DNA from 2 places in the Luteimonas viscosa genome. Region 2 is predicted to be linked to the other one. Evidence: predicted binding sites of a transcription regulator. Region 2 holds the regulator's gene; the other holds the start of a gene.
The links. The regulator FliA, encoded in region 2, starts transcription of late flagellar genes. The targets are predictions, from matches to a motif close to TAAAGTTTNNCNNNCNNNGGCCGATAA.
Positions count from the first base shown of each region.

Region 1: a site for FliA is predicted at 5,882-5,908, ahead of FZO89_RS07995 (methyl-accepting chemotaxis protein). Genes of this name have one in related genera too.

Region 1 is NZ_VTFT01000001.1:1,799,663-1,814,175, reverse strand. It holds gene FZO89_RS08020 (glutamate--cysteine ligase) at 1-202, shown strand, start outside; gene ppc (phosphoenolpyruvate carboxylase) at 454-3,171, shown strand; gene frmR (formaldehyde-responsive transcriptional repressor FrmR) at 3,463-3,738, shown strand; gene FZO89_RS08005 (S-(hydroxymethyl)glutathione dehydrogenase/class III alcohol dehydrogenase) at 3,754-4,863, shown strand; gene fghA (S-formylglutathione hydrolase) at 4,985-5,821, shown strand; gene FZO89_RS07995 (methyl-accepting chemotaxis protein) at 5,936-7,726, shown strand; gene FZO89_RS07990 (Dph6-related ATP pyrophosphatase) at 7,739-8,431, opposite strand; gene FZO89_RS07985 (ThuA domain-containing protein) at 8,563-10,008, shown strand; gene FZO89_RS07980 (helix-turn-helix domain-containing protein) at 10,032-10,925, shown strand; gene FZO89_RS07975 (hypothetical protein) at 10,945-11,286, opposite strand; gene FZO89_RS07970 (DegV family protein) at 11,347-12,288, opposite strand; gene FZO89_RS07965 (amidohydrolase family protein) at 12,442-13,746, opposite strand; gene FZO89_RS07960 (amidohydrolase) at 13,743-14,513, opposite strand, start outside.
Region 2 is NZ_VTFT01000001.1:1,953,663-1,968,175, reverse strand. It holds gene FZO89_RS08705 (chemotaxis protein CheA) at 1-11, opposite strand, end outside; gene FZO89_RS08700 (response regulator) at 13-381, opposite strand; gene FZO89_RS08695 (STAS domain-containing protein) at 378-728, opposite strand; gene FZO89_RS08690 (chemotaxis protein CheW) at 787-1,473, opposite strand; gene FZO89_RS08685 (ParA family protein) at 1,470-2,243, opposite strand; gene motD (flagellar motor protein MotD) at 2,245-3,264, opposite strand; gene FZO89_RS08675 (flagellar motor protein) at 3,270-4,010, opposite strand; gene FZO89_RS08670 (chemotaxis protein CheA) at 4,018-5,847, opposite strand; gene FZO89_RS08665 (protein phosphatase CheZ) at 5,852-6,478, opposite strand; gene cheY (chemotaxis response regulator CheY) at 6,475-6,867, opposite strand; gene FZO89_RS08655 (RNA polymerase sigma factor FliA) at 6,914-7,681, opposite strand; gene FZO89_RS08650 (MinD/ParA family protein) at 7,678-8,646, opposite strand; gene FZO89_RS08645 (flagellar biosynthesis protein FlhF) at 8,558-10,426, opposite strand; gene flhA (flagellar biosynthesis protein FlhA) at 10,859-12,934, opposite strand; gene flhB (flagellar biosynthesis protein FlhB) at 12,931-14,103, opposite strand; gene fliR (flagellar biosynthetic protein FliR) at 14,108-14,513, opposite strand, start outside.

The DNA.
Region 1 (14,513 bases), 150 kb from region 2:
GCGCGCGGCGCTGGAGATCGCCGCCGCCGGCCTCGCGCGTCGCGCGCGCCGCAACGCCGGCGGCGAGGACGAACGCGAGTTCCTCACGCCGCTGCTGGAAGTGGTCGACGCCGGGCAGACCCCGGCCGAGCGCAAGCTGGCGCTGTTCCACGGGCCATGGCAGGGCGACATCGACCACGTGTTCCGCGAGTTCGCGTACTGATCACGCGCGCAGTTTGGCAGGGAGTCGCTCCGGAAACCGGAAAGGATGTCATCCCGGGCGCAGCGAGTGATCTCGTGTTCGGCGACAGGGCAACCGGAGACCGGATCCCTCCCTGCGCTCGGGATGACGCAGATCGGATGACCGACAGAGCGGGATGACACGTCCTTGCAGGCGCTGTACCAGGCCATGGCAGACGGTTGCGCCGGCAACGGATGCTGCACTGCGGCAGGAAACGCGCTAACGTCTTGCGGATGAATATCCCAGACGGCCCGCTGCGCGACCAACTCGAATTCGCCGAGACCGATGCCCTGCTGCGCGACGACGTGCGCCAGCTGGGCACGCTGGTCGGCGAGGTGCTGGCCGAGCAGGGGTCGCCTGCGTTGCTGGCCGAGGTGGAAGGCATCCGCCGCGCCGCGATCGCGCGCCGCGAGCAGGGCCTGCCGGTCGATGCGCTGGCCGCGGAGATGGCCAGGGTGCCGCTGGCCGATGCCGAGGCGGTGGTGCGTGCGTTCTCGACCTACTTCGGTGCGATCAACCTGGCCGAGCGCGTGCACCGCATCCGCCGTCGCCGCGACTACGAGCGCAGCAGCGACCAGCCGCAGCCCGGCGGCTTCGAGGCGGTGCTGCGCGGCTTGCGCGAAGACGGCGTCAGCTTCGAGGAACTCGTCGCCACGCTGCCGCGGCTGTGGGTCGAGCCGGTGTTCACCGCGCACCCCACCGAGGCCGTACGCCGGGTGATGCTGGAAAAGGAACGCGAGATCGTCGAGCGGCTGGTGGACGACATCGATCGCACGCGTACGCCGGTGGAGCGCCGCGCTGACATCGAGCGCATCCGCCTGTCGCTCACCGCCGGCTGGCAGACCAGCGACACGCCCGCGCACAAGCCCACCGTCGCCGACGAGGTGGAACACGTCGGCTACTACCTGGCCCGCATGCTCTACCGCGTGGTGCCGGTGTACTACGAGGCTTTCGCCGACGCGGTCGAGGCGGTATACGGCCGGCGCATCAGCCTGCCGCAGGTGCTGCGCTTCGGCACCTGGGTGGGCGGCGACATGGACGGCAACCCCAACGTCAACGCCGGCACGATCCGCGCCGCGCTCGACGCGCAGCGGGCGCAGGCGATCGCGCAATACCGCGCCGACCTGCGCGCGCTGGGCAACATGCTCACCCAGTCGCTGGGCCGGGTGGAGGTGGATGCCGCGGTGCTCGCGCGCATCGACCACTACGTCGCCCGGCTGCCGCAGGCGGCGGCGAGGCTGCGGCCGCGCCTGGCCGACATGCCGTACCGGCGCCTGATCGACCTGATGAAGGCGCGCCTCGCGCTGACCGCCGAATCGGACGCGGCCGGATATGCCGGCGCGCAGGAGTTCATCGCCGACCTCGAACTGATCGACGCCAGCCTGCTGCACCACCGCGGCGAGCACGCCGGACGTTTCGCCCTGCAGCGCGTGCTCTGGCGCGCGCGCACCTTCGGCTTCCATCTCGCCGCGCTCGACCTGCGGCAGGACTCCGCGGTCCACGATGCGGCGCTCGCCGACCTGCTGGGCGACGCCGACTGGGCCGCGCGCGAGGCTTCGGACCGCACCTCGCGCCTGCAGGCGCTGCTCGACAAGCCGCCCTCCGCGCCTTCGGCGCCAGGCGACGTGCTGGCGTCCACGCTCGACGTGTTCCGCACCGTGCTCGAGCTGCGGGGCAGCCACGGCGTCGCCGCGATCGGCCTGTACATCATCAGCATGAGCCGCAGCGCCGCCGACGCCCTGGCGGTGCTGGCGCTGGCACGCGTGGCCGGTTGCGTCGAGGACGGCATCGTGCCCCTGGACGTCTCGCCGCTGTTCGAAACCGTCGACGACCTCAAGGCCGCGCCGGCGGTGATGCAGTCGCTGTTCGAGGATCCGGCCTATCGCGCCCACCTGGCCGCGCGCGGCGACGAGCAGACGGTGATGCTGGGCTACTCCGACAGCGCCAAGGACGGCGGCCTGTTCGCCTCGCGCTGGGCGCTGCAGCGCACCCAGGTGGAACTGACCGAACTGGCCAACCGCTTCGGCGTACGGATCATGTTCTTCCACGGCCGCGGCGGTTCGGTCAGCCGCGGTGGCGGCAAGACCGAGCGCGCGATCATCGCCGCCCCGCGCGGCTCGGTGAACGGCTCGATGCGCGTCACCGAACAGGGCGAGGTGATCCACCGCAAGTACGGCATCCGCGCGCTGGCGCTGCGCAACCTCGAGCAGACCACCGGCGCGGTGCTGCGCGCCACCCTGCGTCCGCGCCCGCGCGATCCGCGCGAGGACGCCTGGCGCGAGATGGCCAGGTCGCTGGCCGAGACCTCGCGCGCGCACTACCGCGCGCTGGTGCACGAGCATCCGGAATTCCCCGACTATTTCCGCGCCGCCACCCCGGTGGACGTGATCGAGCGCCTGCAGATCGGCTCGCGTCCCTCGCGCCGCCGCGACGGCGGCATCGACAACCTGCGCGCGATCCCCTGGGTGTTCGCCTGGTCGCAGAACCGATCGGGCCTCACCGGCTGGTACGGGATCGGCCATGCGCTGTGCCAGGGCGTGCAGCGCCATGGCCAGGACGCGATGGCCGAGATGGCGCGCGACTGGCCGTTCTTCGCCGCGGTGCTCGACGATGTCGAGATGCTGCTGGCCAAGTCCGACCTCGCGATCTTCGAGCGCTACTCGAAACTCGCCGGCCCGCTGCACGACACCTTCCACCCCGGCATCGCCGAGGAGTTCCTGCGCACCTGCGACGCGATCCTGTTGCTCAAGCAGCGCGACCGCATCCTCGCCGACGACTACCGCCTGCGGCTGTCGATCCGCCTGCGCAATCCCTACGTCGATCCACTGAGCCTGCTGCAGGTGGAACTGCTGCAGCGCTGGCGTGACGGCGGTCGCGAGGACGAGGGCCTGCTGCGCGCGCTGGTGTCGACGGTCAACGGCATTTCGGCAGGGGTCCAGAACACCGGTTGATGCGTGACGCGTGTCGATCCGCGTAGCCCGGATAAGGCCGAAGGCCGCATCCGGGATGGATGTGCCCGCCGCTCCACCCCATCCGGCGCGACCGTGGCCGTAACGGCGCTGCGAAGCGGTTCACCGGCTGCGCTGCGCCTGCCCGGGCGCTTTATGCGCGCAAGCCGTCCACCCGATTCTCCTCTCGTCCCGTGCCTCGTCCCGTGCGTCGGCGCGCCCACGGACAGCCGGAAGCTGCATGTACCGGCCAGCCTGATATACTACCCCCCACTATAGCGCCCGGTTGCTCGCGTGCCGCATTCCCCCGCGGAAAAGAAGAAGGCCCTGACCCGCGTGCGTCGCATCCGCGGGCAGCTCGATGCGCTCGAGCGCGCGCTGGAATCCGGCGCCGATTGCGCGCCGGTGCTGCAGCAGCTGGCCGCCGTGCGCGGCGCGGTCAACGGCCTGATGTCGGAGGTGCTGGAAAGCCACCTGCGCGAGGAATTCGCGCAGCCGGACACGCCGGGCAAGCGACGCGAGGCGGGCATCGATGCCGCCGTGGCGCTGGTCCGTTCCTATCTGAAGTAGCCGCAGGAGATCTCCATGAAATCACGTGCCGCCGTCGCCTTCGCCGCGGGCGAACCCCTGAAGATCGTCGAGATCGACGTCGCCCCGCCCAGGGCCGGCGAGGTGCTGGTCAGGATCACCCACACCGGCGTCTGCCACACCGACGCGTTCACCCTGTCGGGCGAGGACCCCGAGGGCCTGTTCCCGGTCGTGCTCGGACACGAGGGCGCGGGCATCGTGGTCGAGGTGGGCGAGGGCGTGACCAGCGTGGCGCCGGGCGACCACGTGATCCCGCTGTACACCGCCGAGTGCGGCCAGTGCCTGTTCTGCACCAGCGGCAAGACCAACCTGTGCACCGCGGTGCGCGCCACCCAGGGCAAGGGCGTGATGCCCGACGGCACCTCGCGCTTCTCCTTCGAGGGCCAGCCGCTGTACCACTACATGGGCTGTTCGACCTTCAGCGAATACACGGTGGTGGCCGAAGTCTCGCTGGCGAAGGTCAACCCGGACGCCAATCCCGAGCACGTGTGCCTGCTCGGCTGCGGCGTGACCACCGGCATCGGCGCGGTGCACAACACCGCCAAGGTGCAGCCGGGCGATTCGGTCGCGGTGTTCGGCTTGGGCGGCATCGGCCTGGCGGTGATCCAGGGCGCGCGCCAGGCCAGGGCCGGGCGCATCATCGCCATCGACACCAACCCGTCCAAGTTCGACATGGCGAAGCAGTTCGGCGCCACCGACTGCGTCAATCCGAAGGACTTCGACCAGCCGATCCAGCAGGTGATCGTCGAGATGACCGGCTGGGGCGTCGACCATTCGTTCGAATGCATCGGCAATGTCAACGTGATGCGCGCGGCGCTGGAGTGCGCGCACCGCGGCTGGGGCCAGAGCGTGATCATCGGCGTCGCGGGCGCCGGCCAGGAGATCTCGACCCGCCCGTTCCAGCTGGTGACCGGGCGCAAGTGGATGGGCACCGCGTTCGGCGGCGTGAAGGGGCGTTCGCAGCTGCCCGGCATGGTCGAGGACGCGATGAAGGGCGAGATCGAACTGGCGCCGTTCGTGACCCACACCATGCCGCTCGACGGGATCAACGACGCGTTCGAGCTGATGCACGAGGGCAAGTCGATCCGGTCGGTCGTTCATTACTGAACGACCGAGGGGATTCGGAATTGGGGATTCGGGATTCGGCACGCGAAGCCCGACCTTCTCCGGGTCCCTTGCATCGGGCGCACAATCCCAAACCCCACCCCAAACCCCAATCCCCAATCCCATGGAACGCATCGAACACCGCGCCTGCTTCGGCGGCTGGCAGGACGTGTACCGGCACCGGTCGCAGGTGCTCGGCTGCACGATGGACTTCGCCGTGTACCTGCCGCCGCAGGCGGACGGGCCCGGCGCGCGGCTGCCGGTCCTGTACTGGCTCTCGGGCCTGACCTGCAACGAGCAGAACTTCATCACCAAGGCCGGCGCGCAGCGGTATGCGGCCGAGCACGGCGTGATCCTGGTAGCGCCCGACACCAGCCCGCGCGGCGACGACGTGCCCGATGCCGAGGGCTACGACCTCGGCAAGGGCGCCGGCTTCTACGTCAACGCCACCGCGCAGCCCTGGGCGCGCCACTACCGCATGTACGACTACGTCGTCCACGAACTGCCGGCGCTGGTCGAGGCGGAGTTGCCGGTGGACGACCGCCGTTCGATCAGCGGGCATTCGATGGGCGGGCACGGTGCCCTGGTCGCCGCCCTGCGAAACCCCGGGCGCTATCGCAGCGTCTCGGCGTTCTCGCCGATCGTCGCGCCCACGCAGGTGCCCTGGGGCGAGAAGGCGTTCGGCGCCTACCTCGGCCCCGACCGCGAGGCCTGGAAGGCATACGACGCCACCGAACTGGTGAAGTCGGCGCCGGAGAAGCTTCCGTTGCTGATCGACCAGGGCGGCGGCGACGAATTCCTCGACACCCAGCTGCGCCCGCAACTGCTGCAGGCGGCGGCCGAGGCCGCCGGCCATCCGCTCACCCTGCGCATGCGCCCGGGCTACGACCACAGCTACTACTTCATCGCCAGCTTCGTCGGCGAGCATCTGGCCCACCACGCGAGGGCGCTGCAGGCCTGAGCCGCCCCCTGGACAGGGTTCACGGGAAGCGGCCCGCCCGCCGCGCTCCGGCGGGCAACCTCAACTCCGGCGGCCGGCGGCCGTTACCGGCAGGGTGCAACCTCCGGAGGGGACATGCCAGCGTTCGAGGACCGTAGCGTCGCCTGCCTGCCGGTGTTGCCCGACGCGCCCGTCGCGCTGATCCGGCTCGACCGCGACGGCCGCGTGCAGGCGCTCAACCGTGCCGCCATCGACCTGCTCGATCTCGCCGGCGTGGACCTCGATACGCTGTCCTGCAGTTGCGTCTGGGGCCTGGCGCCGGGCGACCTGACCGGCGACGAAGGAGTCTGGGTGGCGCCCGGCGCCGATCCTGCGCGCCGGGTCTGCTACCAGCACGATCGCGACGGCGGCGGCTGGATGCTCTCCCTGCCCGATGCAGATTCGGCCGCGCTGTGGCGCGAACGCTCCGTCCGCGCCACCGCCCCGCCACCCGCTGGCGACGAGGCCCGCTCCGCGCAGCTGCTGGCCCTGGTCGGCGACCGTCTGGCCGCCTGCGAACTGGAACTGGCCGTCGACGCCGCCGATGCCGGGCAACCGGAGGCCCGCCGGCTCGCCGCCGGCTTCGGCAACCTGGCCGAGGCGATCCGCCAGGCCGTGGGCCTGTCGCTGCAGGTGGCGGCAGACGTTCCGCACGTGGTGGCCGAGAACGACGAACTGGTGCGCCAGTCGAAGGCCCAGGTGGACGCGCTCGACACCGTGGTCGCCTCCACGCGCGGACTGCTCGAGGGGCTCGACCGCATCGGCGGCGACCTGCGCGCGGTGACCTCGGTCGCGGCCAGCGCCGACGACAGCGCGCGCGAGGGCGCGGCCGCGGCGCACGCGCTGGCCGAAGCCATGGCCGCGGTGCAGCTCAGTTCCTCGCGCGCCAACGACGTCATCGAAGTCATCGACATGGTGGCGTTCCAGACCAACATCCTGTCGATCAACGCCAGCATCGAGGCCGCGCATGCCGGCCCCGCCGGACGCGGCTTCGCGGTGGTCGCGACCGAGATCCGGCGCCTTGCCGAACGCGCCGCCGAGGCCGCCCGCGACGTGCGCCGGATCATCGGCGAGAACGGCGAGGCCCTCGGCGAGGGCGCCGCCTCCGCGCGTCGCACCGAGCAGGTCCTGGGCGGCATCGGCGAACTGCTCGGTCGCGCCAGTGCCGCGATCGAGACGGTCGCCGGCGGCATCGCCGAGCAGGGCGTGGCGATCGCCGACATCGACCGCGCGGTCGGACGGGTCGCCGAGCTCGGCCGCAGCAACCTCGACCATGCGGCCAAGGTGGCCGAACGCAGCGAGGCGCTGGGTGCCGGCGCCGGCGCGCTGCACGACTGCGTCGGACTGTTCCGGCTGCCGCCCGATCCGCTGCGCGAGCCCCGCCATGCGCGCGTGCTGGAACTCGCGCGCGACGCCGCCGCCGCGATCGGCGCCACCTTCGAGGACGCGGTGGCCGAGGGCTGGATCGGGGACGAGGCCCTGTTCTCGCGCGAATACGTGCCGATCGCGGGGGTCGAGCCCGCGAAGTACGAAACCGCGTTCGACGAACTCTGCGACGAACTGTTGCCGCCGTTGCAGGAAGCGGTGGCCGCCGCGCATCCGTGGATCGTGTTCGCGATCAGCGCCAATCCCGACGGCTACGTGCCCACCCACAACGACCGCTTCTGCCAACCGCTCACCGGCGACCCGGCGCGCGACCTGGTCGGCAACCGCACCAAGCGCATCTTCTCCGACCGCGTCGGCCGCAGCGTCGGCGCGCATACCGATCCCTACCGGCTGCAGGTGTATCGCCGCGACACCGGGCAGATCATGTTCGACCTGTCGGTGCCGGTGTTCGTCGGCGGGCGCCACTGGGGCGGCTTCCGCGTGGGTTACACGCTGGACTGAAGCCCGCAGGCGTCAATCGTTCGCCAGGCGGAAGTCGGTGCGCGCGAAGCGTCCGTCGACCGCGACGGTGGCCCCCTGCGCCAGCGCAAGCGGCGCGTTGAACATGGGTCCCGCGTGCACGCAGGTGTGGAATTCGCCGCGTTCGCCACACGGATCGGCGCCGGCCGGCAGGGCCAGCAGCAGGGCCTTGTCGAATGCACGCCCGGCGAAGGACGCGTCGAGTTGCTGCGTATCCACGCAGCACAACGTCGCATGCAGTCCGCCATCGATCATCTCCCGCGCCAGCGTGGCCGTGTCGCGTCCGAACAGCGGCGTCTCGATCCGCCAGCCGATGCGCGCCATGCGCTGCTCGCGCCAGGTACGGATGTCGGCCAGGAACAGGTCGCCGAAGGCCACCGTGCGCAGGTCCGGCCAGCGCCTGGACGCCTCCGCCAGCGCGCCGGTCATCGCGGCCTCGTAGGCCTCGTTCGGACAGGCCGCCGGCAGGTCGACCTCGAGCAGCGGCAGCCCGCACGCCCGCGCCTGCGCCCGCAGCACGTCGCGGCGGATGCCCTGCATCGAGGCGCGATCGTCGTCGCGCGTGAGCGTGCTCAGCAGGCCGACCACCTCCACGTCGCCGCGCTGGCGCAGCGCGTGCAGGGTCCAGGCTGCATCCTTGCCGCCGCTCCAGGCGAGCAGGACGCGTGGTCCCGAGGCCGTCACCATGCAGCGACCGCCATGAGGGCCCCGCGGCGGTCGCCGGGACGGCGCGCAGCGCTTGCCTGCGCATTCCTACAAGCGCGCGTGCGTGGGGATGTGCAAGGTTGTCGGGCCATGCGCCCTTATCCCCCGAATCCATGTCCCCCTTCAAGCGCCCGATGATGCTTGCCCTGCTCGCGTTGCTGGCGCTGTCGCAGGCGCGCGCCGCGGACACGCGGCCGAAAGTGCTGGTGCTGACCGGCAGCGGGCCCAGCCTGCCGCATGCCCAGCAGTACCCGCCCTGGGTGCATGAATTCCAGAACGAGGAAGTCGCACGGATCCTGGAGGACAGCGTCCATGTGGACGTGGTCGGGGACCTGTCGGTGCTGGACGAGGCGCGCCTGGCTCCGTACGAGGTGGTGGTTTCAAACTCCCTGTTCCTTACGCCCACGCCTGCGCAGCTCGAGGCGCTGCGCAACCATGTCACCGGCGGCAAGGCGCTGCTGACGCTGCACAGCGGGATCCTGAGCTTCCTCAATGCGGACTTCTACGAGGAGATGATCGGCGGCCTGTTCATCGGTGGCCCGACCAAGGACCCGGGGACCTTCGACGTGGTGACCGAGAACATGGAATTCTGGTACTACGGTTACGCGTTCAGGCCCGCGCGGCGTCATCCTGTTTCGGCCGCACTCGGCGACTTCGAGGCCACCGACGAGCTGTACTACTTCCAGCCGGGCGACCGCGACCTCCAGGTCATCGCGCGGGCGGAGAACCATCCCGTGATGTGGGAGCGTCGCTGGGGCAGCGGTCGCGTCATGAGCCTGGTGCTGGGACACGACCTGCGCGCCAAGCGGAACCCCGGCTACCGTGCGCTGCTGCGCAACGGCGTGCGCTGGCTGGCGGGCTATCCGGTCGTGCAGCCGGTTCGCGACATGCGCGTGGATGCCGACGCGGGTCGCGTGGAGGGCGCCCTGGACCTGGCGCGACTGGCCGCAGACCGCGAGACCGGGCCGCTGGAATTCTCGCTCGCGGGCGTGGACGGCGACGACGTGGTCGACGTGCACCTGGACCGGCGGGGGCGGCTCGACCTGGACGTGCGCGGGCGCGAAGGCGTCGCGACCGTGACCGTCGCCGTGCGTGGTTCGCGTGGGCTGGCGTCGACGGTCGCGTTCAAGGTGGCGGTCGACGCGCGGCGGCACGGCGACCTCGCCCGTTACCACGGCGTGCGCGCGCAGGTGTCGTCGGTCGAGGCGCGCGACGACGTCAAGGACGCGGGCCACCTCGTCGACGGCGATCCGGCCACCCGCTGGGCGAGCGCGTCGGTCGATCCGTCGTGGGCCATGGTCGACCTGGGGCGGACGCTCGCGTTCAACACGGTCGCGTTGCACTGGGACGAGGCGTTCGCCACCCGCTACGAGATCCAGGTCAGCGACGATCCCGCGCGCGGCTGGCGCACGGTGTTCACCGAGTCCGACGGCGACGGCGGGCACGACGAGATCCGGTTTCCGACTGTGCAAGCGCGCCATGTGCGCATGCTCGGGCACCGGCGCAAGGTGCCGCAATGGGGATATTCGCTGTACGAACTGGCGGTCTACAATCGCTAGGTCCCGTCGCATCCGGTGCCTGCGTGTCCCAAGCCCCCGCGGTCGGCCTGCAGTATGTCGAGGCGCTGCCCGGGCGGCGGCTGGCGCCGTTCGTGGCCTGCTACTGGTGCCTGCGCTCGCCCGTGCCGCAGCGGCTCCAGGACCGGACCTTTCCCGACGGTTGCCAGGAGATCGTCTTCAACCTGGGCGGCGCGGTGCTGCGCAGCGGGAACGGGGTCGATTACCACCGCAATCCGGCGACCGAACTCATCGGCCAGATGACGCGACCGTACGACGTCGTCACCGAGGGCGAGCCGCTGTACTTCGGCATCAAGTTCCATCCGCACGGGTTCTCGGTGTTCACCCGCGAGCCGATCGACACGCTGCGCGACCAGTCGATCGACGTGCGCCTGCTGTTCGGTACGGCGTTCCATGCGGTCGAAGCGCGGATCCAGGACACGCGCTGCTTCGACCGTTTCGTCGCGGAGATGGAGGCCTTCCTCGGTGCCCGCCTGCACGAGAAGCGTCGCGACAGCCGTGCCTTCGCGGTGGTCGACCGGGTCGTGGCCGCGATCTTCCGCGGTCCGGGCGACGGCCGCCTGTCGCAGGCCTGCGAGGACCTCGGCGTGGGACCGCGGCAGCTGCAGGCCAGCTTCCGCGCCCTGACGGGGCTGAGCCCGAAGCAGCTGGCGTCCATGGTCCGGTTCCAGCGCAGCCTGCCGCCGCTGCGAGCGGGACGTCCGCTCGCTGAAATCGCCTTGGCCTGCGGATACTACGACCAGGCGCACTTCAACCACGAATTCCGTCGCTTCGCGGGTATGGCGCCGACGGACTGGAAGCGCGCGCAGGCGCCGCTGAACGAATTCTTCGTCGACGACGCGAGCCGGGCGTACCTGTGCAACTACCGTGCGTCCGGCCAGACGCACCGGGCCGCCTGACGCGCACTGAGCCCAGCGCTCAACCCGCGGTGACGTTGCGCAGCTCCCACCCGCTGCCGGCGAGCAGGCGCATGCGCTGCCTGAATACGCTGCCCGCGATCGCGGTCTCGGCGGTGAGGTCGATGTGCAGGTCGTGCTGCTCGCCGCTTACCTTCGCCGCAGGGTCGACCGCCCCCAGCGCCGGATCCACCGCATCCGGGTCCTCCTGGGTCGCGCGCCAGCGCTGGAACAGCGCATCGCTGCGCAGGGCGGCCTGCAGTTCCTCGGCCAGTCCTTCCGCGCCCTTCGAGCGGAACGCGAATTCGCCGCTGGCGCCGAGCCTGTCGGGTTCGGGCAGTCGGATGTGGTAACGGATGGCCATGGCGTCTCGTTGCGGCGGGAAGGGGCTCAGGCTAGCAGCCGGCAGCGTGGACGCCGCGTGTCAGCCGAATTCGTGCGGTTCCGCGGCGAAGCCGACGCAGACCGCGCCCTTGCCGACGTTGACCATGCCGGTCAGGCTCATCACGCTCTCGAACACCTCGATGTTGCGGTCGGCGCAGGCCGCGCGCAGCGCCTCGTAGGCCGGCATCGCGCGCATCTCGTCCAGTTCGCCGCCGTAGCACAGGCACAGCGTCGGCGTGAGCAGGCCGGCCGACACGCGCCGCGCGGCGAACTCGAACAACGCGCGCACCGCCGGGTCGAAGCCCTTGAGCTTCGCCACCGGCCCGGTGTCGCCGCGCCAGCCGCGCAGCACCGGCTTGATGTCGAGCGCGGTGCCGAGCGCGGCGCTGAACAGGCTGACGCTGCGGTCGCCCTTGTGCCGGGCGCGGTTGCGGATGTAGTACAGGTCGCGCGGCACCAGGTAGCCGTAGGTGTGCAGCGCGAGGTTCTCCAGGCGCGCGCGGATGCGGCCGGGGCCGTCGCCGGCCGCGCGCAGGCGAACCGCCTCCACCGGCAGCACGCCCTGTGCCGAGAACAGGTTCTGGGTATCGATCACGCGCAGCGCGAACGGGGTGTTGTGGCCGGCGGCGGAACGCACCGGCCTGTAGTCGTTGAGGATGGCGTAGCTGGCCTGCTGCGCGTTCTCGAAGATCTGGCTGCGCGTCTTCGTCACGGTGATGCAGAACACGTGGTCGTAGTCGACCACCAGGCGCTGCAGGAACAGGTCGCGGATCTGCTCGACGCCGAAGGGAATGGTCTCGGCGCTGGCGCCGCGTTCGGCGATGTGCGAATGCAGGAAGGCCAGGGTGTCGGCCTCGTCGCGGTAGTCGACCCGCAGTTCGTCGCCGATCCGGACCGAGATCGGCAGGATCCCGACGTCGTTCGACGCCAGGTAGGCGGGCGGCAGGTCGCAGGTCGAGTCGACGACGATCCCGATGCGCATGCGTCCTCCTACGGCCCATCAGGGCCAGCGTGCCTGCGCGGATTGTCTCAGGGCCGGGCTGAAGGGCGGAAGAAGCCCCGGCGCGCCCCCGCGGTCGGGCCCCGCTTCGCGCGGGGCCGCCGTGGTTCGGTGCGCCGGTCGCGGCGCGCGCTTCTATTCCACCCGCGCCGGGTATGCGCGCGGCAACGCTCCGGCTTCCGCCGCGGGCTCGGCGCGCAGGTAGCGGTCGCGCAGTTCGGTCTGGCGCGAACGCATCGGGATCGCACGGCCGCCCAGCCACACCTGGCGCGCGGTATGCGCGACGTCGAGCGGATCGCCGGTCCACAGCACCAGGTCGGCGCTGCGGCCCACCGCGATCGTGCCGAGCCGGTCGCCGACGCCGAAGGCCTGCGCCGGCACGCGGGTCAGTCCGGCCAGGCCGTCTTCCCAGGGCAGGCCGTTGGCGACCGCGTTGCCGGCCAGCTGGCGTACCTTGCGCGCGTTGTGCGAGGCGTCGCCCGACTGGGTGAAGCCGACCTGGACGCCGGCGGCGCGCAGCCGCGCCGCGTTTTCCAGGGTGGCGCCGAGGCGGTCGAAATTCCCCGGCAGGTTGACCAGCGGATCGACGAACACCGGCACGTCCGCGGCGGCGAGCTCGGAGGCGAGCTTCCACGCCTCGGCGCCACCGGAAATGGCGATCTTCAGCGAGTGCCTGCGCGACCAGCGCAACAGCTGGCGGATGTCCGCGGCGCGGTCGATCTCGACCACGATGCGGCCGTCGCCGTCCAGGTAACGCTTGAGCGTGGCCCGGCCGGCCGGCGTCAGCAGGGCGAAGCCGGAGTCGCCGGACAGTCGGCCGCGGGCCTCGTCGACCATCTGGTCGAGCAGCATCCACTGCCCTGCGCGCGAGGAACCGCTGAGGTTCGACGCGCCGGCGCCGAGCGAGACGAACAGCAGCTTCGGCCCGGCCGGGTCGGGGCTGCCGTCCAGTCGCACCACCGCGCCCTGGCCGCCGATGATCGAGCCGCCTGCCGTGCTGCCGGCGGTGAGCAAGGTGAAGCCGATGCCTTCGACCCGCGCGACCGGCAGCAGGATCGATTCGGGGTTGTAGGCCAGGGTGACGTCGAATTCCGGCCGCACCGTCATGTCCTTGGCGTTCTCGCCCAGGGCCAGCGACGCATCCCGCGTCGACGCCTCGCCCGAGACTTCCTCGATGCCGATGCCGGTGATGCCGCCGAACAGCGCCGGCGTCAGCGGCTGACCGCCGGCATCGACCACCTGCGCCGATCCCGCGGCCAGGCCGCTGCCGATCGCGGCGATGCGGCCACCCTGCACCAGCACGTCGGTGCCCTGCAGGGTGCCGCGTTCGGTCGCGGTATGGACGGTGGCGTTGCGGATCAGCACGTCCTGGGCGGACGCGGCCGGCGCGGCGAGCGCGCAGGCCAGCGGCAGCGCGAACAGCATGGCGAGGCGGTTCATCGCACACCTCCCTGCGCGGTGGGCTGGCCGAGCATGAAGTCGGTGGTCGGCTTGAGCGACGGATCGGCGCGGTCGTACAGGCGCGCGCCGTCGACGTACACCTGCTCGGCATGCGCGTACACGGAGAACGGATTGCCGTTCCACAGCACCACGTCGGCCATCTTGCCGGCCTCGAGCGTACCGGTGCGGTCGAGCACGCCCAGCGACTTCGCCGCATTCTGCGTGATCCAGCGGATCGCGCGCTCGGGCGCGATCTCGATGCCCGCGCGGCGCGCATTGGCCATCACCTTCGCCGCCTCCTGGTTGAGCCGCTGGATGCCCTCGTCCGAATCCGAATGCACGATCGCGCAGCCGTTCGCGGGGCGGTCGACCAGGGCGATGTTCTCCTGGATGCCGTCGAAGGCCTCCATCTTGAAGCCCCACCAGTCGGCCCACAGCGCGCCGCACACGCCGTCGGCGGCGAGCCGGTCGGCGAGCTTGTAGGCCTCCACGCCGTGGTGGAAGGCGGCGACCTTGAAGTCGAACTCCTTCGCCAGGTCCAGCATCTGCGCCATCTCGTCGGCGCGGTAGCAGTGGATGTGGACGAGGATGTCGCCGTCCATCGCCCCGGCCAGGGTCTCGAGCTTGAGGTCGCGCTTGGTCGCGGCGTCCTTCCCGCGCTTGCGCGCGTAGTCCTGGGCGTCGATGAAGGCCGCGCGGTAACCGGCGACGTTGCCCATGCGCGTCGCCGGGCCGCCCTTCTGGCCGTACACGCGCTTGGGATTCTC
Region 2 (14,513 bases):
GTGATGTCCATCTCAGGCGAGGACCTTGCGCAGGGTCGCGACCAGTTGTTCGGGATCGAACGGCTTGACCAGCCAGCCGGTGGCGCCGGCGGCCTTGCCTTCCATCTTCTTGTCGCCGCCGGACTCGGTGGTGAGCATCAGCAGCGGGGTGAAGCGGTAGGCCGGCAGCTGGCGCAGTTCGCGGATCAGCGAGATCCCGTCCATGCGCGGCATGTTGACGTCGGTGACCACCGCGTCGAACGACTGCGTGCGCGCGATGTCGAGCGCGGCTTGGCCGTCCTCGGCCTCGCGCACGTCGTAGCCGCCCGAGGTCAGGGCGAAGGCGACCATCTGTCGCATCGAGGTCGAGTCGTCGACCACGAGCAGTTGCTTGGCGCTCATGCCGTTGCTCCGGTGGCGGGAAGGGTGGTTGCGGTGGGGTGCATGTCGCTGCGTTCCGGTTCGGTTCCGTCGACGCCGAGGCTGACGGCGAGCGCGAGCTGGCGCGCGGCCGCGGCCAGCGCCGGCGATGCCTGGGTGATGGTGGTGCTCTGGCCGCGCGCGGCGCGGTCGCGGACGAAGGCGTGCAGCAGTTGCAGCCCGGCGGCATGCACGCGCTCGACGCGGTCGCCGGCGAGCTGCAGCGGCACGTCGTCCTCCAGGTGCGGTTGCAAGGCCGCGTGCAGGTCGGCGACGCGCTCGATCCCGAGGTCGGTTTGGAGCGTGAGATGGTTCATGGACTTGGCCACGTCGATGCAGTCGTGAGGATTAACGGCGTCGGCGGGCGCGACTTGAGCGCGCCGCGCATCAGCCGTAGAGCGCGTAGGCGTCGAACAGCACGGTCGGGCAGGCGCCGACGCGGGCGACGCCGAGGACCACGCCGGGGGCATTGCCGGGCAGCGGCGGCTCGATGCGGTCGCGGCCGAGCGTCACCACGTCCTCGACCGCGCTGACCAGCACGCCGATCAGTTCGTCGTCGCGTTCGACGACCACGATCCGGCTCTGTTCGTCGGGCTCCACCCGTCCTGCGCGCAGCCACAGTCCCAGGTCGAACACGGGCACGATGCGCCCGCGCAGGTTCATCACCCCCAGGACCGCGGGCATGGCGCCGCGCATCGGCACGATCGGCACGACGCGGACGACTTCCTGCACCCGCAGCAGTTCCAGCGCATAGCTGTCGCCGCCGACGATCACCCGCAACCAGCGCGAGCTGGCGGCGATGGTGATCGGGCCCGGCTGCACGCCGGTCACGGCGCGCCCCGGTGTCGCGGCGGGTTTCGCGGCCGGCGCGGCGGAGGACGGCGCTGGCGAGGGCGTCGGGTTGGCGGGTTCGGGCCTGGGTGCAGGCACGGGCGCGGGGATGGGCTCGGGCGCGGCGACGGCCGCAGGCTCCGGCGCTGTCGCCGGCGCGGCAGCGGGTTCGGCGACGGGCGCCGAGTCGTCGAGCAGGGCGTCGAGGTAGTCGTTCACGTCGTTGGCACCATCGGGATTCATGCCGCCTGCCTCTGCGGCGCCTGGACCTGCGCCAGCAGCCAGTCGAGCGCGCGCGCATAGGCGTCGGCGCCGCGGCCGCCGCAGCCGGCTTCGCTGGTGAGGCCGTGCGCGTCGCGCAGGCGGGTGTCCATCGGCACCGCGTCCGGCCACACCCGGCCTTCGTACTGCGCGTGCAGCCGCTCCAGGCTCTGCACGCCCGAGCGCGTGCGCCGGTCGAACAGGGTCGGCAGCACGTGCTGCGGCAACGGCCGCCGGCGCGAACGCTCGACCATCGCGGCGGTGCGGAGCATGTCGGCCAGGCCGTGCAGCGCCAGCGGGTCGGTCTGGGTCGGGACCACCAGGCGGTCGGCCGCGGCCAGCGCGTTGACCATCAGCAGGCCCAGGGTCGGCGGGCAGTCGAGCAGCACGTGGTCGTAGCTGGCATGCACCGCGTGCAGCGCGCGTCCCAGCGCCAGGCCGAGGCCGGGCTGGGTCGAGCCGCGCCGTTCCAGCGTGGCCAGCGCGGGCTGCGCGGCCACCAGCTGCACGCCGGGGATGTCGGTGGGTCGCGCCAGTGCGGCCAGGCTGGCGCTGGTGCCGGTGAACAGGTCGTGGGTGCCGGCGGGCGGCGGATCGGTCGGCACCGCGAATGCGCGGGTGAGCGAGGCGTGCGGATCGAGGTCGACCAGCAGCACCCGCCCCCCGCCCTGCGCCAGCCCGCGCGCCAGGCACAGGCTGGTGGTGGTCTTGCCGACGCCGCCCTTCTGGTTCGCGATCGCCCAGACCTGCATGTCAGTACGCTCCGGCATGGGAGGCGGGGACGGCCGATGCCGCGACCGCGGCGGGCAATACCGCCTCGGCTTCGACCGCGGCCGGGTCGACCGGCGCGGCCTGCGGCAGGTCCACCGCGATCTCCGGGCCGTCCGAGGGAATCGCGTCGACGCCGTCGGGCGCGGCCAGGATCACCAGCAGCACGCGCCGGTTGGCATTGCGACCCTCGGCGGTGGCGTTGTCGGCCACCGGCTGGTGCTCGCCGTAGCCGACCACGGCCAGGCGGCCGGGATCGACGCCCTCGCCGGCGAGCACGTGGACCACGCTGGCCGCGCGTGCCGCCGACAGCTCCCAGTTGGACGGGAACGTCGCGGTGCTGATGGGCAGGTCGTCGGTGTAGCCCTCGACCCGGACCGCGTTGGCTTCGTCGCGCAGCACCGCGCCCAGCTTGCGCACGGTGGCGGTCGCGACCGGGCTGGGGGCGGCGACGCCGCTGGCGAACAGGATGTCGCTCTGGATCTCGACCTCGAGGAAGGTCCGGCCGCGGCGCACCGTGACCAGTTCCTGGCGCACCAGCTCGGCCAGCGCATGCTGGATGCGTCGCCCCAGCGAGTTGAGCTGCGATTCGCCGCGCAGGCTCGCGTCCATCGCCGCCGCCTCGGCCGCCCGCTGCTCTTCCGGGGTGCGCCCGCCCGCGCCCGAGGCGCCGGTGGGCATGTCCAGCATCTGGCGGATGCGCACGTTGCTCACCGGGCTGGTGGCGGTCGGGCCGGTCTTCGCCCCCGGGGTCATCAGCGACGGCCGGTCGAACGAGGATCCGCGCAGCTGGGTCTGGCCCAGCTGGATCGGCGTGATCGAACGCGGCGGGCCGCCGAAGGCGGACGACAGTGCGTCGGAGACCGCGCGGTACTTGCCCTCGTTGACCGAGGAGATCGCGTACATCACGACGAAGAAGGCGAGCAGCAGGGTCACCAGGTCGCCGTAGGGCACGGCCCAGGCTTCGTGGTTCTGGTGTTCCTCGTGCTGGTGCCGGCGTGCCATGGCGGTCAGTGCACGTAGCCGCTGAGCCGGGCTTCGATGTTGCGCGGGTTCTCGCCCTGGGCGATCGCGATCAGGCCCTCGACGATCATCTCGCGTTCGAGCGTCTGCGCGTTGACCAGGGTCTTGAGCTTGTTGCCGACCGGCAGCAGCGCCAGGTTGGCGGCGCCGATGCCGTAGATGGTGGCGGTGAACGCGGCGGCGATGCCGTGGCCGAGCTTGCTCGGGTCGGCGAGGTTCTTCATCACCGCCATCAGGCCGAGCACGGCGCCGATGATGCCAAGCGTCGGCGCGTAGATGCCCATGCCTTCGAACACCTTGGCGGCGGCGAGGTCGCGCGCGCTCTGGCCGTGCAGTTCGATCTCCAGCATCTGCCGGATGGATTCGGGCTCGACCCCGTCGACCACCATCTGCAGGCCCTTGCCCAGGAACGGGTCGGACTGCAGCGCGACCTGCGCCTCCAGCCCGAGCAGGCCCTGCTTGCGCGCGGTGGTCGACCACTCGACGATCTGGGCGATCACCGCGGCATGGTCGTGCGCCGGCGGCTTGAACACCCAGGCCACCATCTTCAGGGCGCGCATGAAGGTGGGCATCGAGGTCTGCAGCAGGATCGCGGCGATGGTGCCGACGATCACGATCACGAACGCCGCCGGCGACCACAGGCCGGACAGGCCGGAGCCCTTGAGGATGCTGCCGCCGACCAGCGCGACGATCGCGAGCACGGCGCCGATGAGACTGAGTCTGTCCATTGCCTGGTTAACGGTCGACGGCGGGCTTACTTGAACGCAGGCCGGGCACGCGCAGGCCGCTGCCGAGCAGCGCGTCGACGTCCAGGATCAGGGCCATGCGGCCGTCGCCGATCAGGCTGGCGCCGGCATAGCCGGGCAGCCCGCGCAGGGTCGACGGCAGCGCCTTGATCACCACCTCCTCGCGCCCGCGCACCCGGTCCACGGCCAGGCAGTAGCGTTGTTCGCCGGACTGCAGGACCACGCAGGTCGAGTCCGGCAAGGGCGCCGGCTCCATCCCCAGCCAGTCGCGCAGGCCCAGCAGCGGCAGCGGCTGCTGGCGCAGGTCGAGCACGCGCTGGCCGTCGATCCACAGCGCCTTGCCCGGATCGTGCGACAGCACCTCGACCACGCGCACCAGCGGCAGCGCGTAGACGTCGCCGGCCACCTCGACCAGCAGGGTGGGCAGGATCGCCAGCGTCAGCGGCACCCGGATCGCGAAGCGCGAGCCGGCGCCGATCTCCGAATGGATCTGCACCGTGCCGGACAGCTCGCGGATGCGCGACTGGACCACGTCCATGCCGACGCCGCGGCCGGACAGGTCGCTGACCTCGTCGCGGGTGGAGAAGCCGGGAAGGAACAGCAGCTGCAGGCATTCATCCGCGGACAGGCGCGCGGCGTCGTCGTCGTCCACCAGGCGCTTCTCGACCGCGATCCGGCGGATCTTGTCGGGATCGATCCCGGCGCCGTCGTCGCGCACCTCGATGGCGACGTGGTCGCCTTCCTGCTGCGCGCTCAGGCGCACCAGGCCCTGCTCGGGCTTGCCGGCGCGGCGGCGCGCCTCGGGCATCTCGATGCCGTGGTCGATGGCGTTGCGCACCAGGTGCACCAGCGGGTCGGCCAGGGCCTCGACCAGGTTGCGGTCGAGTTCGGTGTCGGCGCCCACCACGTCCAGCTGCACCTGCTTCTGCAACTGGCGGGCGACGTCGCGCGCCAGCTTCGGGAAGCGCGCGAACACGCGTCCCACCGGCTGCATGCGCGCGGTCATGACCGCGCCCTGCAGGCGCGAGGTGGCGACGTCGAGCGAGGCGACGGCGCGGTCGAGGTCGTCGTCGCGCAGGCGCGGTCGCAGGGTCTTGAGCCGGTTGCGCGCGAGCACCAGTTCGCCCACCAGGTTGACCATGGCGTCGAGCCGGCGCACGTCCACGCGCACGGTGACGTCGGCGTCGTGCGCGGCGGGTGCGCCCGCCGGCGCGCGCGCCACGGGTGCCGCGGGGGCGGGTCGCGGAGGCGCGGGTACGGGCGCAGGCGCAAGTGCCGGTGCCGGCGCGGGGGCTGGCGGTGTGGACTCGCCGGGCACGCCGCCGGTGCCGTGCAGGCTGTCGAGCAGCGCCTCGAAATCGAGGTCGTCGATGGAATCGTCGGCGGCCGGCGCGGCCGCGACGACGGCGACCGGTGCCGGCGCCGGCGCGGCCGCGATGTTCGCGCCGTCCCGCAACGCGGCCAGCAGCGCTTCGGGCGCCGGCGTCGGCTCGATTCCGCCGGAGATGCAGCCGAGCATGTCCACCAGCAGGTCGATGCCCTGCTGCACGCCGTCGAACGCCGCCGCGTCGAGCGGCGCACTGCCGTCGCGCGCCGCATTGAGGCGGTCCTCGACCGCGTGGCACACCGAGACCATGGTGGTGAAGTCGAGGAAGCCGGCGCCGCCCTTGATGGTGTGGAAGCCGCGGAACACCGCGTTCAGGCACTCGCGGTCGGCGGGCGCGCGCTCGAGCGCGACCATCTGCTCGCCGAGCTGGTCGAGGATCTCGCCGACCTCGACCAGGAAGTCGGCGCAGATGTCGGAGGCGACGGACGACATGACCCTACAGGCCCAGCGACGAGAGCAGGTGGTTGGCGTCGTCCTGGGTCGCGGCCGGCGCGTCCAGCCCCTGGATCGAGGGGCCGTAGCCGTGGCTGGAGAGCTGCAGCGGGCGGTCGGCGCCCGGCGCGTATTCGCCCAGGCCTTCGTGCACGGTACGCACCAGCTCCACCACGCGGCGGATGATCTGTCCGGTGAGGTCCTGGTAGCCCTGGGCCGCGGTCATCTCGGACAGCCGCGCGCGCACCGCCGAAACCGTGGCCGCTTCGGCATCGGCATCGGTGGTGGGCAGGGTGCCGAGCAGGATCCGGCACTCCTGGATCAGGTCCAGGGTGTGGTGGCTGGCCTCCTCGCTGACCTTGACCACGTGCTCCAGGCGCAGGCAGGCCTCGGGCAGCGAACCGCCGCCGGTGCCGGTGCCGAGCGCCTGCTCGAGCTCGCGCGCGAGCTTGACCAGCCCCTGCACCAGCGGCTGCGTGCGCCACTGGATGAGCTCGTCGACGTTGCTGCGCCAGGCCTGGTCGTCCTGGTCCTCGAGCGCCGCGAGCGCGGCATGCAGGCACTCGATCAGCGCGGCGCGCTCATCGATCGCACCGGCGCCCGGCGCGATGGCGGCGGGCGCCGCGCTCACGCCGCGGCCCCGAGGCGCTCGAACACCTTGCCGAGCTTGTCGCCGAGGGTGGCGGCGGTGAACGGCTTGATCACGTAGCCGTTCACGCCCGCCTGCGCGGCCTCGATGATCTGCTCGCGCTTGGCCTCGGCGGTCACCAGCAGCACCGGCGTCTTCGCCAGCGCGGCGTCGGCGCGGATCGCCTTGAGCAGGTCGATGCCGGGCATGCCGGGCATGTTCCAGTCGGTGATCACCAGGTCGAACGGACCCTTGCGCAGCTCGATCAGGGCGGTGCTGCCGTCGTCGGCCTCGGTGGTGTTGAAGAAGCCCAGGTCGTTGAGCAGGTTCTTGACGATGCGACGCATGGTCGAGAAGTCGTCGACGATCAGGATGCGGATGTTCTTGTCCATGCGGACCTCTTTCGGGTTGCGTGTGTGTGGTTGCGCGTCGCTGCGCTCAGGGCAGGTAGTCGTCGTCGTCTTCGTCGCCGCCGTCGCGGCGCCAGTCGGCGAGCCGCGCGCGCAGCCGCACCGCGGCCTGGCCATGGATCTGGCAGGCGCGCGATTCGCTGACGCCGAGCACCGCGCCGATCTCGCGCAGGTTGAGTTCCTGTTCGTAGTACAGCGACAGCACCAGGCGCTCGCGTTCGGGTAGGCCGTCGATGGCTTCGGCCAGCGCGTCGCGGAACGCGCCCTGCTCGAACTCGCGTTCGGGCGTGGCGCTGGCGTGGCGGGCCAGCCGCGGCTCGCCATCGTGTTCGTCCATGTGCGCGTCCAGGCTCACCAGCTGCCCGCGCGCGGCGTTCTCGACCATGCCGTGGTATTCGTCCAGCGACACGCCCAGCGCGGCGGCGACCTGCTGCGCGGTGGCGGCCTGGCCGGTGCTCTGCTCGATCGCGCGGGTGGCGGCGACGATGTCGCGGTAGCGCCGGTGGACCGAGCGCGGCACCCAGTCGCCGCGGCGGATCTCGTCGATCATCGCGCCGCGGATGCGGATCGAGGCGTAGGTCTCGAACGCCGCGCCCTGGTCGGACTGGAAATTGCGCGCGGCGTCGATCAGGCCGAGCATGCCGGCCTGGATCAGGTCGTCGATCTCCACGCTCGCCGGCAGGCGCGCGGCGAGGTGGTGGGCGATGCGTCGCACCAGTTCGCCGTGCTTCTCGACGACTTCGGCGGCGCTGCCCTGCTGGTTGGCGCGGTACTGCGCGGTGGCGGTGGCGTTCATGCCGCGGCCCCCCGCGTCGCCGCCGGGGCGACCAGGCGTTCGAGGAAGAACTCGACGTGTCCGCGCGCGCCGCTGGGCGACTGCCACTGGCGCGAACGCCGGGCGATGTCGCGGAACGCGACCGAAGAGGGCGCCGACGGGAACACGTCGACCACCGCTTCCTGGCGCTGCACCGCGCGACGCAGCCATTCGTCGCGCGGGATCGCGCCGAGGTAGTTGAGGGTGACGTCGAGGAAGCGCGCGCTGACGCGCTCGAGCTTCTCGAACAGCTGCTTGCCTTCGCGATGGTCCTGCACCTGGTTGGCCAGCACCTGCACCCGGCTGACGCCGCGCTCGCGGCTGAGCACCTTGATCAGGGCGTAGGCGTCGGTGACCGAGGCCGGCTCGTCGCAGACCACCACGATCACGTCCTGCGCGGCCTGGCAGAAGGTCAGCACGCCGTCGGCGATGCCGGCGGCGTTGTCGACCACCATCACGTCCAGGTCCAGGTCGAGTTCGGAGAACGCATGCACCAGGCCCACGTGCTGGCTGGGCTGGAGTTCGGTCATGTGGCGCTTGCCCGACGCGGCGGGGACGATCATCAGCCCGTTGGGGCATTCGATCACCGTGTCGCGCAGCTCGCAGCGGTCGGCGAACACGTCGGCCAGGGTGAAGGTGGGCGTCAGGCCCAGCATCACGTCGACGTTGGCCAGGCCCAGGTCGGTGTCCAGCAGCAGCGTGCGCTGGCCGGCGTTGACCAGGGCGGTGGCGAGGTTGACCGAGACCGAGGTCTTGCCGACGCCGCCCTTGCCACTGGCGACGGCGATCACCCGGACCGGGCCCGCGGGCGCGTCGGCGCCTTCCGGGCCGCTGGACAGGGCGTGGGGCAGGTGGGGGTCAGGCGACTGCATGGCGATCCTCGGTGGCGAGGGGGTTATCGGCAGCACGGCGGGTTTTCTCCAGTGACTGGACGAGGCGGGTGGCATCGGCGGCGTCGAGGTCCGACGGCACCTGCTGGCCCTGGGTGGTGTAGGCAAGTCCCAGGCCATGGCGGGCCAGGACCGAGAGCGCCGAGCCGAGGCGCCCGGTTTCGTCGAGCTTGGTCAGCACCACGCCTTCCGGCTTGGCCGGGCGGTAGCGGCGGATCACCTCGCCGAGGTCGTAGGGGTGGGCATTGGCGGGCAGCACCAGCAGGCTGCGCACCTTGCGCGCGGCACGCAGCCACAGGATCTGGCTGAACACGGCGCGGTCGCGCGGCGCGTGGCCGGTGGTGTCGACCAGCACCAACGGGTAGTCGACCAGCTGCGCCAGCGTGTCCTGGAGGCGTTCGGGCCCTTCGGCCTCGCACACGGTGATGCCGAGGCGGCGGCCATGGGCCTGCAACTGTTCGCGGGCGCCGGCGCGCTCGCAGTCGGTGGTGACCAGGGCGACGTCGCGGGCGCGATGGCGGGCGGCGAAGCGCGCGGCGAGCTTGGCCGCCGTCGTCGTCTTGCCGGCGCCGGTCGGGCCGACCAGGGCGATCACGCCGCCGTCTTCCAGCGGTTCGCTGCGGGTGACGGTGATCATCCGCGCCAGGGTTTCGAACATCGGCCCGTGGATCGCATCCACCGGCAGCCGCGGGTCGATCTGCGCGGCCACTTCGCGCGCCAGCGATTCGTCGCAGCCGTAGCCGGCGAGCGCTTCGAGCACGGCCGCGCGCGCGGGCGAGCCGCGCAGGCGCTCGAGCGAGAGCTGCTCCATCTGCGTTTCCATCATCTGCCGCATCCGCGCCATCTCCTCGCGCATCGACACGATGGCGGGGTCGAGCTCGGGGCTGACGACGGCCTGCAGGGCGCGCGGCGCGATGGCGTCGCGGGTGCGTTCGCCGTCGGTGTTCTCGGCCGGCGGACGCGTTGCGTCCGGGAGTTGCGCGGCGATGGATTCGCGCGGCGCGCTGGCGGCGGCGTCCGTCACCGGCTCCGGGCGCAGCGGCATCGGGAAGTCCGGCATCAGCGGGCCGAAGTCCTCCGCCTCGTCCTCGCGGGCGGGGCGCGCGGCGGGGGTGGCTTCGGCGATCGGGGCGCGCGGCGCGAGGAAGGCAGGCGCGGCAGGTTCGAAATCCGCGGCGGCGGACGGGATTGAAGTTGCTTCGGCACGGGGCGCGGGCATCGGCGCGGCGTCGAGTGCGGCCATCATCGCCTCGAAGCGGCTCGGGACCGCCGCTGGCGGGATGGCGGCAGGCGATGTCGCGGCCGGCGCCGGGGTGGGGGTCGCGGGGACCGGCGGCCGTGCCGTCGTGGCGGGCGCGGTCGGCGCAGGCGGCATCGTCGCGGCGGGCGGCCTGGCCGATGCCGGCGCGGCGACGGATCGCGCGGGGGCGGGCGCATGGGCAGCGGCGGGTGCAGCGCCCGGTGCCGCTTCGGGGGCGCCACCGGTCAGTTCGGCCAGGGTCGGCGCATCGCCGATCCGGAACACGGCGCGGGCGCGCGAGATCAGGCTGTCGCGGGTCGCGCCGTCGCCGGCAGCGGGGGCCGGAGATGCGGAGGCGGCGGCACGCGGCGGCGCGGCAGCCGCCTGGGGACGGGCAGGCGCGCCGCTCGCGGGCGCGGCCGCGCGCAGCGCCTGGGCCACGAGGGCCTCGTCGTAGTCGGTGGCGGCGACCACCTCGATGCCGGCGCCGTCGGCGCTGGCGCGGGTGGACAGGATCACCGCATCGGCTCCCTGTTCGTCGCGGACCATGCGCAGGGCGGTGCGCATGTCGGGAGCGGTGAAACGCTTGATTCGCATGGTGTTGGCCCGGGTCGGGTGGTGGCGGCAGGTGCCTGCCCCCTTCCTGCAAGACCCGGGCCTGAACTCCCGGGCGGGCGCGTCGGAAGCTTGGCGCCCGGGACCGGGCGTGCCTGTCGGGACGCCGACGCGCGGCCAGATCCACCCCGGGTGCGCTTTGCTTACCCGGGCTACGCGGTACGGCGGAACCGCGTAGCCCGGATAAGGCCGCAGGCCGCATCCGGGTTGCCGGGAAGCGAGGCCCCATGGAGGAGGAGATCCGCCCCGGGTGCGCTTCGCTTACCGGGGCTACGTGGGTGCGGCGGAACCGCGTAGCCCGGATAAGGCCGCAGGCCGCATCCGGGTTGCCGGGAGGCGAGGCCCGATGGAGGAGGAGATCCTCCCGGGTGCGCTTCGCTTGCCCGGGCGACGCGTTGCGGGACGGGGGGCGTGTCAGCCTACGGCGCCCACCAGGCGCAGGCGCTTGTCTTCCGGCACCTCGGCATAGGCCAGGACCGCGAGCGACGGCACGCTGTGGCGGACCAGGCGCGCGACCGAGGCGCGCACGCTGCCGGGCACCAGCAGCACCGCGGGCTCGCCGCGGCTCTCCTGGCGGGTGACGCAGTCGCCGAGGTTCTGGTGCAGGCGCTCGGCCAGTCCCGGTTCCAGTGCGGCGCCCTGGCCGGTGGCCGAGTCCTGCAGCACGCGTTCGAGCGCCGGCGCCAGGGTGTAGACCGGCAGCTCCGGCGCCATCCCGTTGAGTTCCTGCACGATGAAGCGGCCCAGCGCGATGCGCACCGCCGCCGTGAGCGCGGCCGGATCCTGGGTTTGGGCGCCATGCTCGAGCAGGGTTTCCACGATCTGGCGCATCTGCCGCACCGGCACCCGGTCGGCCAGCAGCGACTGCAGCACCTTGACCACCACCGACAGCGGCAGCAGCTTCGGCACCAGGTCCTCGACCAGCTTGGGCACGCTGCGGCCGAGCGCGGTCAGCAACTGCTGCACCTCGTCGTGGCCGAGCAGGTCGGCCGCCCGTTCGCGCACCACGTGCGAGAGGTGGGTGGCCGCGACCGTGGCCGCGTCGACCACGGTGTAGCCCAGCGATTCGGCATGCGCGCGCTGGCTCGGCACGATCCAGACCGCGTCCAGGCCGAAGGCGGGATCCTTGCCCGGGATGCCGTCGAGCGGGCCGAACACCCGGCCCGGATCGAGCGCGAGTTCGCGATCGGGCACCAGCTCGCCGGTGGCGACCGGCACCCCGTGCACCAGCAGCCGGTATTGTCCCGGCGCGAGTTCGAGGTTGTCGCGCACGTGCACCGCCGGGATCAGGAAGCCCAGGTCCTGGGTGAGCTTGCGGCGCACGCCCTTGAGCCGCGCCAGCAGCTGTCCGCCCTGGGCCTGGTCGACCAGCGCGATCAGGCGGTAGCCGACCTCCAGCGCCAGCGGTTCCACCGGGCGGATCTCGTCCCAGCTGAGCTCGGCCGCCGGCGCCGCGGGGGCGTCGGCGCCCGCCGTTCCGGCCTCGGGGGCCGCCGCGTCCGCCGCGCCCTTGCGCAGCTTCCACGCCGCCCAGCCCAGGATGCCCGACAGCAGCAGGAACGGCACGTTCGGCATGCCCGGCACGATGCCGATCAGGCCCATCAGCACCGCGGACACGGTCAGCGCGCGCTGGTGGCCGAAGACCTGCTTCGACACCGTCTCGCCCATCTCCTGCTCGCCGGTCGAGCGCGTGACCAGCATCGCGGTGGCGACCGCGATCAGCAGCGCCGGCAGCTGCGCCACCAGGCCGTCGCCGATCGCGAGCATGGTGTAGGTCTGGGCGGCGTCGCCGAAGCTCATCTCGTGCGACAGCATCCCGATCAGGATGCCGCCCACCAGGTTGATCGCCAGGATCAGGATGCCGGCGATGGCGTCGCCGCGGACGAACTTGCTGGCGCCGTCCATCGAGCCGTAGAAGTCGGCTTCCTCGCGCACTTCCTGGCGCCGGGCCTTGGCGTCCTCGCGGCTGAGCAGGCCGGCGTTGAGGTCGGCGTCGATCGCCATCTGCTTGCCGGGCAGGGCGTCGAGGATGAAGCGCGCCGAGACCTCGGAGATGCGCCCGGCGCCCTTGGTGACCACCACGAAGTTGACGATGGTCAGGATCGCGAACACCACGATGCCGACCGCGTAGCTGCCGCCGATCACGAACTGCCCGAACGATTCGATGACATGGCCGGCGGCGGCCTCGCCCTGGTGGCCGTGCAGCAGCACCACGCGGGTGGAGGCGACGTTGAGCGCCAGCCGCAGCAGCGTGACCATCAGCAGCACGCTGGGGAAGATCGAGAATTCCAGCGGCCGGCGCACGTACACCACCGCCAGCATCACCACCAGCGACAGCGCGATGTTGATGGTGAACAGGGCGTCGAGCACGATCGGCGCCAGCGGCACGATCACCATCGCCAGCAGCGCGATCACCACGATCGGCGCCGCGGCGCCGCTGCGCAGGCTGGCGAGGATCCCGGCGCCGCGGCCGGGGCTGGCGGCGCTCATCGCGCCGGGCTTCCGTCGCCGTCGACGGAAGCGGCATCGACCGGGTCGGGCGCGCCGTCGGCGCCGACGTCGACCTCGGCCATCGCCGGCATCGGCCCGCGTCCCGGCACCCAGGCGCGAAGCTGGTACACGTAGGACAGCACCTGCGCGACGGCGGCGTACAGTTTCACCGGGATTTCCTGGTCGACCTGCGACTGCCTATACAAGGCGCGTGCCAGCGGCGGCGCCTCGACGATCGCGATCCGGTGCTTCTGCGCCAGCGCGCGGATCGCCAGCGCCATCTCGTCGACGCCCTTGGCCACCACGGTCGGCGCGCGCATGCCGGGCTGGTACTTCATCGCCACCGCGTAGTGGGTCGGGTTCATCACCACCACGTCGGCGCCGGGCACCGCCTCCATCATCCGCCGCTGCGACATCTGCCGCTGCACCTGGCGCACCCGCGCCTTGAGCTCGGGGTTGCCCTCGGCCTCCTTGGCCTCGTCGCGCAGTTCCTGCTTGGTCATCTTCAGCTTGCTGCGGTGCTGGTGGTGCTGCCAGGGCACGTCGATCGCCGCCAGCAGCGCCAGCGAGCCGACCATCGCCAGCAGCGCGGTCAGCGCGAGGTCCACGCCGCCGGCCACCGCGGCCTCGAGCGAGGCCTGCGGCATCGACAGCAGGGTCGAGAACGCCCGCCACACCACCCACGCCCCGACCCCGCCGATCAGCCCCACGCGCAGCAGCGAGCGCAGCAGTTCGGCCAGGCTCTCGGCGCCGTACAGGCGCGCCAGGCCCTTCATCGGGCTCAGCCGCGAGAAGTCCGGCTGCAGCGACTTGCCGGCGAAGCGGATGCCGCCCATCGCCAACGGCGCCAGCGCGCAGGCCAGCAGCGCGGCGAACACCAGCGGCAGCAGCGGCAACACCAGCCCGGCGAACAGCGACGCCGCGTGCGGCAGCAGCCGGTCGGGGGCGTCGAGCAGGGCCGGGTCGATGGTCAGCGCGCCGCGCATCCAGTCGCGCGAGGCGGCGCCGATGCTGCCGCTGGTCGCCTTCAGCGCCAGCACCGCGCAGCCGAGCACGGCGACGTTGGCCAGTTCGCGCGAACGCGGCACCTGGCCCTTCTCGCGCGCATCGCGCAGCCGTTTCTCGGTCGGCTGTTCGGTGCGGTCCTCCTTCTGGGTTTCCTCGCTCATCGCCTCAGCCCGTGAGTGCGCGCGCGGCGGCGAATGCGTCTTCGAACAGCTGCCGCACCGGCGATTCCAGCTCGCGCATCAGCAGCATCAGCAGCAGCAGGCCGACCAGCAGCGATACCGGCAGGCCGATCGCCATCGGGTTGAGCTGCGAGGCGGCGCGGGCGAGCACGCCGAAGGCGATGTTGACCGCCAGCAGCGCCATCATCACCGGCAGCGCCAGCAGCGCGCCGGCGCGCAGGCAGGCACCGAAGAACGCCGGCACCGCCGACAGCAGCGCCTGCACGTCCGGCAGCGCGGCGCCGATCGGCAGCCCGCCGTAGCTGTCGGCCAGCAGGCCGACCAGGGCCAGGTGGCCGTCGACGGTGAAGAACAGCAGCGCGAACGCCAGGTAGAACCACTGCGACAGTACC